2 regions of the Lachnoclostridium phytofermentans ISDg genome follow, and region 2 is predicted to be linked to the other one. Evidence: riboswitches for the same ligand, from Rfam matches in the RefSeq annotation. Region 2 holds a riboswitch; the other holds the start of a gene.
What was found. A riboswitch is a leader RNA that binds a small molecule or an ion and turns the genes downstream of it on or off. The one in region 2 is predicted to bind lysine.
Positions count from the first base shown of each region.

Region 1: it holds a riboswitch for lysine, as region 2 does, so the genes downstream of both, CPHY_RS05625 (Na+/H+ antiporter NhaC family protein) here and dapA (4-hydroxy-tetrahydrodipicolinate synthase) in region 2, are expected to answer to the same signal.

Region 1 covers NC_010001.1:1,343,784-1,350,698, forward strand. Annotated here, with positions in the region: gene CPHY_RS05615 (metallophosphoesterase) at 1-862, opposite strand, end outside; gene CPHY_RS05620 (hypothetical protein) at 1,061-1,300, shown strand; lysine riboswitch at 1,423-1,625, shown strand; gene CPHY_RS05625 (Na+/H+ antiporter NhaC family protein) at 1,952-3,460, shown strand; gene CPHY_RS05635 (MATE family efflux transporter) at 4,297-5,658, shown strand; gene CPHY_RS20640 (substrate-binding domain-containing protein) at 6,054-6,915, shown strand, end outside.
Region 2 covers NC_010001.1:4,292,645-4,299,559, forward strand. Annotated here, with positions in the region: gene dapB (4-hydroxy-tetrahydrodipicolinate reductase) at 131-886, opposite strand; gene dapA (4-hydroxy-tetrahydrodipicolinate synthase) at 1,021-1,905, opposite strand; lysine riboswitch at 2,027-2,202, opposite strand; gene CPHY_RS18070 (single-stranded DNA-binding protein) at 2,420-3,055, opposite strand; gene typA (translational GTPase TypA) at 3,943-5,769, shown strand; gene CPHY_RS18080 (M20/M25/M40 family metallo-hydrolase) at 5,831-6,915, opposite strand, start outside.

The sequences.
Region 1 (6,915 bases), 1.9 Mb from region 2:
GAATCATATATTTATTCGTATCTAAAGGTTCCATTAATTGAAATATTGTTTTTCGTTTGGAATTTTTAAAGAAGCTTTTATCACTTCGTCCGATTAGATAAAAACTATGATTTATCATGATACTTTCATCATCTAAAATTATGATATTGTTTTTGATAAGGTTATCTGTTATATCTCTTTTTTCCAAAGAAACTAGTGGCCGATAGCTACTTACATCATGATTTCCAAATACATAATAGGTACCATAAGTACTTGACAACGTACCAAAAGCTTGGCAGGCTAGTTCCATAGCTTCTTTATCTGTACTTTCATCGAAGATATCTCCAAGTAGCAGAATAATATCGGGATTCTTTTCAGTGATTTGGGTACAATATTCCTCTAATTTCTTTACATTCATAGTAGTACCCAAATGCAAATCAGAAATCATAGCTATCGTTAACTTATCACTTTCTAATGTTTTTTCGGTCTGTAATGAATACTCCGTAATCTCTACATGAATGGCTTTGTAATAACTTAGGATAAGTAAACATATTGTGATAAGAAAGGCAAGAATACCACTACGATAAATCTGACTCCACTTTTTCTTAAGAGCATCCGACTTTAGGGCTTTACGTAAAATCAAGTGAAGAATATCACAGATTATGAAAGCATAAATCAAATATATAATTACAATTATAGTAACTGCAGATACTGAATATGTCAAAATTAAACATAGAATTATTAAAGCTATGGATAATAAATTTGGAAGCCATTTTGGATGGGTAAGACAGCGAATCCAACTAAAATTCTTAAAATGAATAAATAAATATGCCACTGCAAGTAGCATAATACTAATAATTAGTATAATAAAGATATTAAACATTCACACATCTCCTAGCGATAGTCTATCTAATGCCTTAGTGTACCATGTTTTGGCAAATAGTATCAAGTTAATTAACAAAAAAAAGAAAAGATAATATGTAATATATTCCAATTTTAGTAAAAATAATTGGTTTTGAATAGAATTTGTTTGTGTCGAGAAGTATTATAAGTTATAATAATGAATAAAAGGAGGGGTTATATGTACCGAAAAAGAATTGTTTGCGGAATTGTTGTGCTAATTGTTCTAATTGGAAGTATCATCTATCTACGTGTATCGGAAGCTCGCGGTTGGAACAAACATGATGATATCCTTACGGAAGACAACAGTAAGATCCTAACTCCTACGGAAATGCCAATTGGTGATGGGGCTATGCTTATTTTGCCTAGTGAATCGCATTTTGGAGATAATATACTATTTTTAGGTTTTCAATGTTCATAACATAGAGAGTAAGGAATTTCTATTAATATTTGGAGTAAAGAATATCTAATAATATGTGGTTGATTAAAATGTCGATCCATGGTATTATAGGTTCAACTATGAAAACGTCTTAGTAACATTAAGACATTGATAGAGGTGCAACAATTATGAGTACCCCATCCGTAATCAGGCTTTGGATGATGGGAAAGGAATTGCTGCCGAAGTGGTCTTTCGCTGCCTGTGAGTAAAGACTGCTGGTCTAATGCAGAATATGTATCAGACTGTCACATGATATAAAACAAGCAAAGAACAAATCCTTGCTTGTATGTGGAGCGCTATCATTACTGAAATAAAACATGTGCGGAATTTTCCGTTTTTACTTCCTTATGTAGAATTTTAGTCATGAAGCAGCGCTAAGACTGTTTCATGGCTATTTTTTTATTTAAGGAGGATATTATGAAAGTTAAAATGAGAAAATGGTATAGTTTCTTAATTGCCTTATTTGCAGTAATGATGTTATTTACACCAATTACATGTAAGGCAGAAGAGAAAACCACATTTGACTCAGTAGAAGAGGCGAAAGAGTATATCTCACAGCAAGAGGATATAGCAGGTTCTGCAGGGGATAACATAGCGGGGGCAGAACAGTATATCAAGGAAAAAACGGTACCAATGTATGCTACGATATGGGCATTGGTCCCACCGATTATTGCGATTGGTTTAGCATTAATTACGAAGGAGGTTTACTTCTCCTTATTTGTTGGTATTTTAACAGGTGCATTGTTTTATTCTAACTTCAATTTGGAAAAGACAATAAGCACAGTGTTTGTATCTGGCGTAATTAGTAAGTTGTCTGATGTTGATAATGTTGGAATCTTAATATTCTTGGTTGTCTTAGGTATTATGGTATCACTTATGAACAAAGTTGGCGGTAGTGCTGCTTATGGTAAGTGGGCAGGGCAGAAGATTACGACAAGAAGAGGGGCTATGCTAGCTACTTTTGGCCTTGGAGCATTAATTTTCGTAGATGATTATTTTAACTGTTTAACTGTTGGTAGTGTTATGAGACCGGTTACTGATAAGTATAAGATAAGTAGAGCGAGACTGGCTTATATTATCGATGCAACAGCAGCTCCAATCTGTATCATTGCACCGATTTCTTCTTGGGCAGCAGCAGTGTCTGGAGTTGTAGAGGGAAATGATGGATTTACATTATTTTTAAGATCGATCCCTTATAATTTCTATGCACTATTGACTATTGTAATGGTAGTTACTATGGCAATCATGCAGTTTGACTTTGGTCCTATGAGAAAGCATGAAGAAAATGCATTAAAGGGTGATCTTTTTACAACAGGAAATCGTCCGTTTGAAGACGGAGAGGTAGTAACCAATGGAAAAGGAAAAGTTATCGATCTTATCCTTCCGGTTCTTGTCTTAATCGTTTGTTGCGTATTAGGAATGGTTTACACAGGTGGTTTTTTCCATGGAGAAGCTGGATTTATGGAAGCCTTCGCTAATTGTGATGCTTCCCTTAGTTTAGTTTATGGTTCTTTCCTCGCTCTTGTAGTTACGTTCTTTTTCTATATTGTAAGAAGAGTGTTATCACTAAAAGAATTTGCGGAATCATTTACAGATGGTTTCAAAGCTATGGTTCCAGCAATTTTAATATTGATATTTGCATGGACATTAAGTGGTATTACTCGTATGCTTGGAGCTGATGTTTTTGTGGCTAATATAGTTCAAAATAGTGCAGGAGCATTGCAATTATTCTTACCTGCTATTATCTTTGCTATTTCAGTTGGTTTGGCATTCGCAACTGGTACCTCCTGGGGAACTTTTGGTATACTTTTACCAATCGTAGTTGCTATACTTGAACCAGGTAGCGAGATGTTAATCATATCAATTTCTGCTTGTTTAGCAGGTGCTGTTTGTGGAGATCATGTCTCCCCAATTTCTGATACTACAATCATGTCATCAGCGGGGGCACAGTGTGATCATATGAATCATGTTACTACACAGCTTCCTTATGCATTAATTGTAGCAGCGGTAAGTTTGGTAGCCTATATTATAGCTGCATTTATACAAAATGTTTGGATTTCACTACCAATAGCGATTGCATTAATGTTAATCGTTCTTTTCGTTATGAATGCTAAATATGGTAAAGATTCGGGAATACAATAAATAGAGTTAAATATAAATTAAGAATGTTCTAAAAAGATAACCCTGCTTTCTTCGGAGCTAACTAGAAAATAAACTAGATTGCGAGAGATAGAAAGCAGGGGGTTTTTATTCATGAGAAGGAAACTATGTGGTGATTTCAAGTAATTAGATGTGATTTAATTTTTATTTACAAATATATGGAAATAGTTTACTATAGTAATAGTTTAGACCAACAACATAATTGATATATAATAAATTAATGGAGTGAGTTTATGAACAATTTTTTATTAATAGTTGCTATTATAGTTGCCATCTACGGAGTCTATAACATCATGAGACCTATTTTTATTGGGAGGAAATTACGAGCTGGGTATCAGGTTATGTTTTTAGCTCCAAAATCCGTATATTTTTTCATAATCATATTTGTATTGGCTACTATTACGAATGTATTGCTCTATATTCATTATAATTATTTCATTTTTCTTTTCATTGCAAGCATATGCTTTACCTGCGGATGTACAGAATTTTCGAAAAGTTATATGATATTTTTGCACAAAGGTTGGTTTATTGATGGTACATACTTTGCGTTAGAGGAAGTTGTTAATCATGGAGAATTTTACATTTTACCTCATTTGAATTTCAGAAGCATTTTTAAGGTCGCAACAAAAAATAAGAAATCCTATGGATATGTTTGCAAAAAGAAAGAAAGCATCATAAATAGTAGGATCAAGTCAATGGGGATTGTAAAGTCTTAAGCTAGAAAAACTATTTGAACGTCTTTTTATTGAATAAAGATAAAAATCTTGTTATCATAGAAATATTGACGTCAAAAAGAAAAAATACATAACGAGGACACTATGTTTAAATTAGAAAACAAAGAAAAAAATTACTTATTATTAAAAGAAAAGAAGTTGTATCAGGCGTTTTTATATCTTGCGTTGCCTGTTATGGCTGCAAATCTGTTAAAATCAGTTCACGATTTGGTAGATACCTATTTCATAGGGCAGTTAGAAAATTCAGTAGCTGCCCAGGCAGGGATAGCTATTACTTGGCCGTTACTTGATATATTTCTTTCCTTAAGTACTGGATTAGCTATAGCTGGAGTTGCTATTATCAGTCAATTTCTAGGTGCTAAGGACAACGAGTCAGCTAGAGAATATTCTGGTTTGTTGTTTATCCTTAGTATAGGAATCGGTCTAGTTGTGAATGTGTTGTTGTTTTTATTTTCGCCTTTGGTTCTTCATTCAATGGGAGCAAAAGAAGGGGTTTATGATTCTGGTTTAATTTATCTTCAAGTACGTTCTTTTGAAATGGTATTTCTATTTTTATTTACTGCGTTCCAGTCAATGAGACAAGCACGAGGGGATACTGTAACACCAGTCATATTATCAGTAATTTCCATTCTTATTAACATTGTGCTTACTGCATTGTTTACCAGTGTATTAAACATGGGGGTATTTGGTGCAGCAATAGGGACACTAATCGGACAAGCCGCAATTGCTCCTGCAATATTATTCATGATGTTTCGTAAGTCTGATGAACTCTCCATTAGAAAAGAACATCTTAGAATAAAAAAGGATACGATGAAAAAACTGATTCATATTGCGATGCCATCTGCAGCTAGTCAGGCTTTAAGTTCCCTAGGATTTCTGATTTTACAAACTGTTATCCTAAGTTATGGGGAAGTAGTGGCAGCAGCTTTTAGCTTAGGTAATAAGGTGTCTAATCTATTATTGATCCCGATTATGGCAATAGGTTCTATCTTAGCAGCATTTGTTGGGCAGAATATAGGAGCCTCGAATAAGGAGAGAGCAAGAAAATCATATCATGCCAGTAGAAATATAGCCTTGATTTTATCGATAGTTGGATGCTTCCTTATCTTCCCGTTTCGATCTAAGATGCTTAATTTATTAACTAATGATTCGGAAACATTAAAAGTAGCAATGGAGTATATGATTTGGGTACTAATAACTCAACCATTGATGGCACTCTTTCAGAATTATATGGGAGTATTTAATGGTTCTGGTAATACAAGGTATTCCTTTACTATTGCATCCGCAAGGCTATGGGCAGTTCGTTTACCTTTAATTCTTATCTTTAAGCAATTTACTAATTTGGGTAGAAGCGGAATTTGGTATGCAATGGTGATTAGTAATATCATAATTTTAATATTAGCACAGAATTTATTCCGTAAGGTTGACTTTGAGAGAAAAGTGTAATTTAATGAAACTTTTGTATTTAAAACTATGCTAAAATCCACGCAAGACAGTGGATATATGATTTAAATGAAAAGGCTATGATCGACTAACAATAAAGAGCTAGTTCAAATGGTGTTCTCCATTTGAGCTGGCTCTTTTTGTCACACGGGGAACTGATAAGGTAGGTAGATAGTCATTGCTTTATTACGCTTGAATTCTTTATTGTTAGACTTTGAATATATCATGGTAAATATTGTAAATCTATATGTACTTCGATATAATATAAAAGTAAACACATTGCCTTTATTATTCGAGACAAGGATAAGTTCGAAGCGTGCTTTTACTCGTATATCATTGAAAGAATGAAACGTAATAAAAGACCAATGTGAGTATAAATCAGATATAGGGGGGATTTCATGAGGTTATTCAAAAGAGGAATTATTAGTTTTATGCTGATTGTAATAGTGTTGACTGCATGTAAGAAAAAAGAGAAAGAGAGTTCTAGCGAAGAGATATCACTTCCAACTGGTATGGAGGTTCTAACGAATCAACCTACGCAAACAGTGACACCAACACCAACAAAAACAGGTGTTCCAACCAAACCACCATCACCAACCCAAACGCCTTCACCAACTATTAAAGTGATTCCAGAAAAAACTGTGTTTACTTTTGAAGTGCAACCAATCAATATTCCACAAGATATGGAAGTACCACATATGTCGAAAGAAGAATTTCCAAAATTAGATGGTTCTACAGCAAATATTCCACTCGGTGAGGCATTATATTGTTATATAACGAACGCAACAAAAGAAGAAGCAAAGAAAGACTTGAAGTTTTACAAAACACCGGACGCTTACAAAAATCTAATGTATGAACAGTCTGACATTCTGATTGTATATGAGCCACCACAGAGTATATTGGAGGATATGCATAAATACAATTATGAACTTGAGTTTAAGCCTTTGGGACGTGATGCATTAGTGTTTCTTGGAAATGAAACGAATCCCGTATCAAATCTCACCAAGGAACAAATTATGAATATCTATACGGGGGCAGTTACAAATTGGAAAGAACTTGGCGGTAAAGAGAATGAAATATTAGCTTTTCAACGTCCGGAGTCTTCGGGAAGCCAAACTTTAATGGAAAAGTTAGCGGTACCATCTGATAAAATTATGAGAGGACCAACAGTAAAGAGTATTGAGGAAATGAGTGGTCTAGTGGACGCAATAGCACAATATAATAACAAAAGTAACGCAATCGGATATTCTGTTTATTATT
Region 2 (6,915 bases):
TTGTCAAGCTAGCGTAATTACTATAAACAAAATTTGCGTAATTACTATAAACAAAATTTGCTCGTATTTACTAAAACCAAATTATGAGTATTTATATAAAAAGAGTGTTTGTCATAAACAATAAGATTTCCTATGCAATCACATCACTCATGGAATAAAGCCCTGGACCTTTACCCGCTAAATACTTTGCGGCTGTAATAGCCCCCTTGGCAAAGATTGCTTTGGAATAAGCAGTATGCTTAAATTCGATCACTTCATCCGTACCTGCAAAGATTACTTCATGCTCACCAACGATATTACCGCCACGAACTGCACTGATACCAATCTCTTTTATATCACGCTTCTCACGTACCTTGGAACGGTCATACATGTAATGATATTCATTATTCAAAGCCTCATTGATCGCATCTGCAAGTGCAAGAGCTGTTCCGCTAGGTGCATCCACTTTTTGATTATGATGCTTTTCAATAATTTCAATATCAAAGTCTGCTTTCGCAAGTACATTCGCTGCAACACTAACTAGTTTTAGTAGCGTATTTACACCCAATGACATATTGGCAGAGCGAAGGATTGCAACTTCTTTCGAGGCTTCTTCGATTTTCTTAAGATCCTCCTCTGTGTAACCTGTTGTACATAGTACTAAAGGAAGATTTCGTTTTTTAGAAACTCGAAGTAGCACCTCTAAGCTCTTAGGAGATGAAAAATCAATGACTGCATCTGCTGCAACCGTACACTCTTCTAGATTTTTAAATACCGGATATGGATTTCTTCCATCATCAAAAACATCCACACCAGCAACAATCTTTGCATTCTCATCCTGCGCAACTAAATTACTGATTACCTGTCCCATCCTTCCGTTACAGCCAACCATTATTATCTCTGTCATGACTTCACCTTTCCTTTGCCTTTTTATCTGTATTAGCAGGGAATTGATTTAACAATTCCCTGCATATTATTCTTTCATAGAAAGATTCTTCTATACCAAAAATCTTTATAATTTTTCTTCTATTGTATTTTAAATTATATTAAACCAACTTTTTTCATTTCATCAGCAAGAATCTTTGCATGAGCATCTTCCATCTCGGTTAATGGACTTCTTAAAGGACCCACTTCAAAGCCCATAAGATTAAGCGCTTTCTTCACCGGTATCGGATTTACCTCGCTAAATAATGCATTGATTACTGGTAAATACTCTAACTGAAGATCTAAGCTGCCTTTCGTATCCCCTTCAAGAAATTTTGCCACAATATCATGTGTTTGTCTAGGTGCAATATTAGATAATACAGAAACAACTCCAAGTCCTCCTAAGGACATTACTGGTACAATAGAATCATCACATCCAGAATAAATATCTAACTTTCCTTCACATGTATGCGCAAGTTCTGCAACCTGAGCGATATTACTCGAAGCTTCCTTCATAGCAACAATATTATCTACCGTATTAACTAAAGTAGCAGCCGTCCCTGGTAGGATATTGCAACCCGTTCTTGAAGGAACATTATATAACATAACAGGTAGATCAATAGACTTAGCAATCGCAGTAAAATGCTCGATTAATCCTTTTTGAGTTGCCTTATTATAATAAGGAGTTACTAAAAGTACTGCATCTGCACCTGCAACCTGTGCTTCCTTTGATAAGTATATCGCTGTTTCTGTACAATTTGATCCAGTTCCAGCAATCACTGGTACTCTTTTCTTTGTGTATTCAATTGCAAAACGAATACACTCGATATGTTCTTCATGTGTCAAGGTAGATGATTCTCCTGTTGTACCACATATTATTATACTATCAGTTCCATTGTTAATTTGAAAATCAATAAGTTCACCTAGCTTTTCGTAATTAACCTCTCTGTTTTCCTTAAATGGTGTAACAATAGCCACACCAGCACCAGTAAAAATCGCCATAATAGCACCTCCATGGAATAAATTGGCATAAAAAAAGCCGACGCGGAGTCGACACTAAAGAATTCTACTGCATTACCAAGTGATACCCTAACGCTTTCTAAATAGGATATGATTGATTCATTCTTTAGGTAGCTCTCCATCAATAACTTGATGACAGTCCCATGATTCTTCATCATACGACCAGCCTTACATACTCAGGATATCTAAAGCTTCGGCATCTCATCCTTTCAACAAATCCTCATCTATGCCTGACATATCCGATTGTTTACTGATAATTGATGCACCTCTACCAATTGTTGTTCAATTGTAAGGTAATATTATCATCACAATCTCTTAATGTCAACCCAATCTAACACATATTTCTAAATTCTGCGCTATGCTCCATTCATTCCATCTTTATAATTATTATATTCGTACATAAAAAAAGGGTGTTGCTTCTAACACCCTTCTTTTTATTATGTTATATATGGAAAGCAGTGTCCCTTCTTGCAATTCGTATGCAAAAAGGCATTCATTATTCTTCCTCGCTATTTACATACTCTAGTTTACTTACAGAAACTTCATATGCTACTCTCTTCTCAAAATCAATTTCACCAGTCTTCTTCTGATACTCACGACTTTGTATTCTGCCCCATACCTGAATATGTCCGCCAACTTCGAAGCTTTCTGCAAATCTAGCATTTCTTCCCCAACAAATGCATGGAATGTAATCCGACTTACCATATGGACGATTCACAGCAAGTAAGATATCCGCAATTTCTCTTCCAAGTGGTGTCTTTCGATATACTGGTGGTTTGCATACAAAACCATCTAAGAAAATGTAGTTTGGCTTTGCTTCGGATTCTTCATCGGTCACTTTAATCTCTCTAGCAAATACAGAAAGTACTAACCGATTCTTACTGTCTTCATGACGATTATAGGAACGGAATTGTCCGCTAACTTCAACGAACTTTCCCTTATAATTTCCTTTCACATCAATCAGACGTTCTGATACCATTACAGGTATCATATCAAATGAGTTACTTAATCTTCCAACAAGTACCTCCAATAAATAGAAGCCTTCTCCAAAGACTTCATGGCTAAAAGTAAATTCACTGATTACCTCGCCTGCAACACTTACTTGATTGTTATCAAATACTTTATCTGTCATGCTGTATGACTCCCTTCTCTTCTTCTGGTTCGTTCAGATTTTCTCTACAACTAATTTGTATTCTATCTGTCTTCATTATATAAGGAAAATATTTACAAATCAATCATTTTTGGTATTCAATTTCTGACATAATTCTTGTCAAAAGTACTCTTAACCTGTTTCACGATACCCTTTTCCTCATAATTTCTGTTCTTTTGTGTTGCTACATCAGTTCTTGCAGTAACTAACGTAGTTAAAACACAACTTCTTTATAGTATTCCTATCCGTGCAGAAATACCTTGAAAACTTTGGTTGCTTTGGAAATGTTTTACTTGTGAATTTTTACTAATTATACCCTAGAATTACAACGAAAACAAGTTATTTTTTTGTTAAGATTTGTCGAATTCTGTTTATATATAAGTAATAATACCTAGATGAAAATATTTATCATTTCAAGTTAGGTAAATATATCACAATACTCTATATATTGGGCATTTTACCATTGTAAAATTACCATTACTTTATGTTAGTTATGTGGATAAAGGTCGTAAAATATACTTATACTTTTAAATAAATCTATCTTTATCACAATCTATTTATAAAAAATTTCTTCCTATTTAAATGATTTTAAATTTATAACCATATACACTTCTCAATCAAAGCTCACACTTCGCTTGAGAAGCACGCTTTTCTTAAGAAGTAGGGGACTTCCCTTATGAGTTAAACCGTAAAAAGAATAGCCCAATTTCTCATGATAATTGAAAAAATATCCTAATTTAACAGAACTCGCATAACCTACCATGAAGTAAAAACAAGAATTTTCTTGTAAATTCATGAAAATATGTTACAATACAAAAGTTGAACAGTGAACGATTAAATGATGGACCATTAAAGAAAGAAGGTTTCAAATGAATACGAAACGTGAAAATGTAAGAAATATCGCAATTATTGCCCATGTCGATCATGGTAAAACTACGCTCGTAGACGAGCTTCTAAAACAGAGCGGTGTATTCCGTAGCAATCAAGTTGTAGAAGATCGTGTTATGGACTCCGGTGACATAGAAAAAGAACGTGGTATTACTATCCTAGCGAAAAACACGGCTGTTACTTATAAAGATACAAAAATTAATATCATTGATACTCCTGGCCATGCGGACTTTGGTGGCGAGGTAGAACGTGTTCTTAAGATGGTAAATGGTGTTGTACTTGTAGTCGACGCCTTTGAAGGTGCCATGCCACAAACGAAATTCGTTCTTAAAAAGGCATTAGAACTTAGCTTACCAGTTATCGTGTGTATTAATAAAATTGACCGCCCAGAAGCTAGACCAACCGAAGTTATTGATGAAGTGTTAGAACTCTTCATTGACCTAGATGCTAGCGAAGAACAGCTTGACTGTCCATTTATCTTCGCTTCTGCAAAATCAGGAATCGCAATTCTTGAATTAGATCATACTCCAAAGAATATGGAGCCACTTTTTGAGACTATCCTTGAATACATCCCTGCCCCAGAAGGTGATCCAGATGCAGGTACTCAAGTACTCATTAGTACCATCGACTATAACGAATACGTAGGTCGTATTGGTGTAGGTAAAGTTGATAATGGCGTACTCCGTGTAAATCAAGATGTTGTTATTGTAAATGAGCATGATCCAGACAAGTTTAAAAAGGTTAAAATAAATAAGCTTTATGAATTTGAAGGTTTGAAAAAGGTAGAAGTAAACGAAGCAACTGTAGGTTCTATCGTTGCTGTCTCCGGTATCTCAGACATTCATATTGGAGATACCATCTGTTCTACTGACAATGTGAACCCAATCCCTTTCCAAAAGATTTCTGAGCCAACCATTGCAATGCACTTTATCGTAAATGATAGCCCTCTTGCTGGACAAGAAGGTAAGTTTGTAACATCAAGACACTTAAGAGAACGTCTCTTCCGTGAATTAAATACTGACGTCAGCCTTCGTGTAGAAGAAACCGATACCACAGAAAGCTATAAAGTATCTGGCCGTGGTGAGCTTCACTTATCCGTATTAATTGAGAACATGCGCCGTGAAGGCTTTGAGTTTGCTGTTAGTAAAGCTGAAGTATTATATCGTCATGATGAAGCTGGTAAAAAGCTTGAGCCAATGGAAAGAGCATACCTTGACGTTCCAGAAGAATTCTCCGGTACAGTTATCGAAAAATTAAGCCAGAGAAAAGGTGAACTCATTGGTATGTCATCTGCAAACGGTGGATACACTCGTCTAGAGTTTTCTATCCCTGCAAGAGGCTTAATTGGATACCGTGGAGAGTTCATGACCGATACGAAGGGAAATGGTATCATCAACACATCATTTGACGGTTACGGCCCTTATAAGGGAGATATCCAGTATCGTAAACAAGGTAGCTTGATTGCTTTTGAATCTGGTGAAGCGATTACTTATGGTTTATTCAATGCACAAGAGCGTGGTTCCTTATTCATCGGACCAGGCGAGAAGGTATATTCCGGAATGGTAATTGGACAGAACGGTAAAGCTGAAGATATCGAGATTAATGTATGTAAGAGAAAACAGCTTAGTAACACTCGTTCCTCCAGTGCAGATGAGGCACTCCGCCTTACAACACCTAGAGTATTAAGCTTAGAGCAAGCGTTAGAATTTATCGATACCGATGAGTTATTAGAGGTTACTCCAAAGAGCTTAAGAATTAGAAAGAAGATTCTTGATCCTACGATGAGAAAGAGAGCAAGTAGAAATTAATTATAAGAATCCCAAACTCCTTAACCCTAAGAAGTTTGGGGTTTTCTTATGCAAATGATGATTATACCGTCATTAACTCATATACAATTTTACTGCACTTAATAAGTTCAGAAACTAAAGTATACTCCTCTGTAGAATGCACCTTGTTCATTCCAGATGCTATGACAATTCCAGTGATTCCATGGCGAATGAAATTATTATTATCACTTCCTCCAAAGGTCTTTATATATTTAGTCGGAATTTCTAGCTTATTGCATGCTTTTTCATATTTTATAACGACAGGATTGGTTTTGTCTATTTCATATGCGATACAACCAAAGGATGTCTTAAATTCGCACTCTGCACCGTATTTTTCCGCAGTAGCTTTAAAAATACCTTGAATTTTATCTACTTCAAGTACTGCTTTATCGTGATTTAAACTTCTCGCTTCTCCTTCGATGATGCAACCTTCTGATACAATATTTTTTGCCAAACCGCCAGAAATTGTACCTATGTTTACTGTTGTAATCTCATCAATGCGCCCTTGTTTTACCTGCCCTATAGCATCTGCTACTGCAGCAATTGCATTTATCCCATTCTCCGGAGCAAAACCTGCGTGAGCTGCCTTTCCAATCATCTTAGCGGTAAAAGAAACAAGAGTCGGTGCACTTAGCGCTGCTGTCCCAACTTCTCCGGTTAAATCAAGGACATAGGCCTCCTTGGCACGAATTAAGGAATAGTCGAGGACCTCACTTCCTAATATATAGACTTCCTCCGCTATCGCAAATAAAACCTCAATACTTCGATGAGGAACCCCTTGTTCCTTTATTTTTCTTATCGCTTCTAGGATAGCGACGATGCCGGAAATATCATCCGCTCCAAGCACCGTAGTACCATCGCTGGTGATTCTCCCATCCTCATGAACTACTGCTTTTTTATTCCTTGAAGGTTCTACCGTATCCATATGAGCGGAAAAAAGAATAGGATCTCCCGGCAATTCTCCTTGTAAAAAACCATAGATATTACCGCAGTTTCCGTTATAACAATCCCCCGCCTTATCTTCCCTAACCTCAAATCCTAGTTCCACAAGATAAGCTTTTAGCTGATCTGCTATTTCCCGTTCCCCAAATGAGGGAGAGTCAATCTCAACTAATTTACAAAATTCCT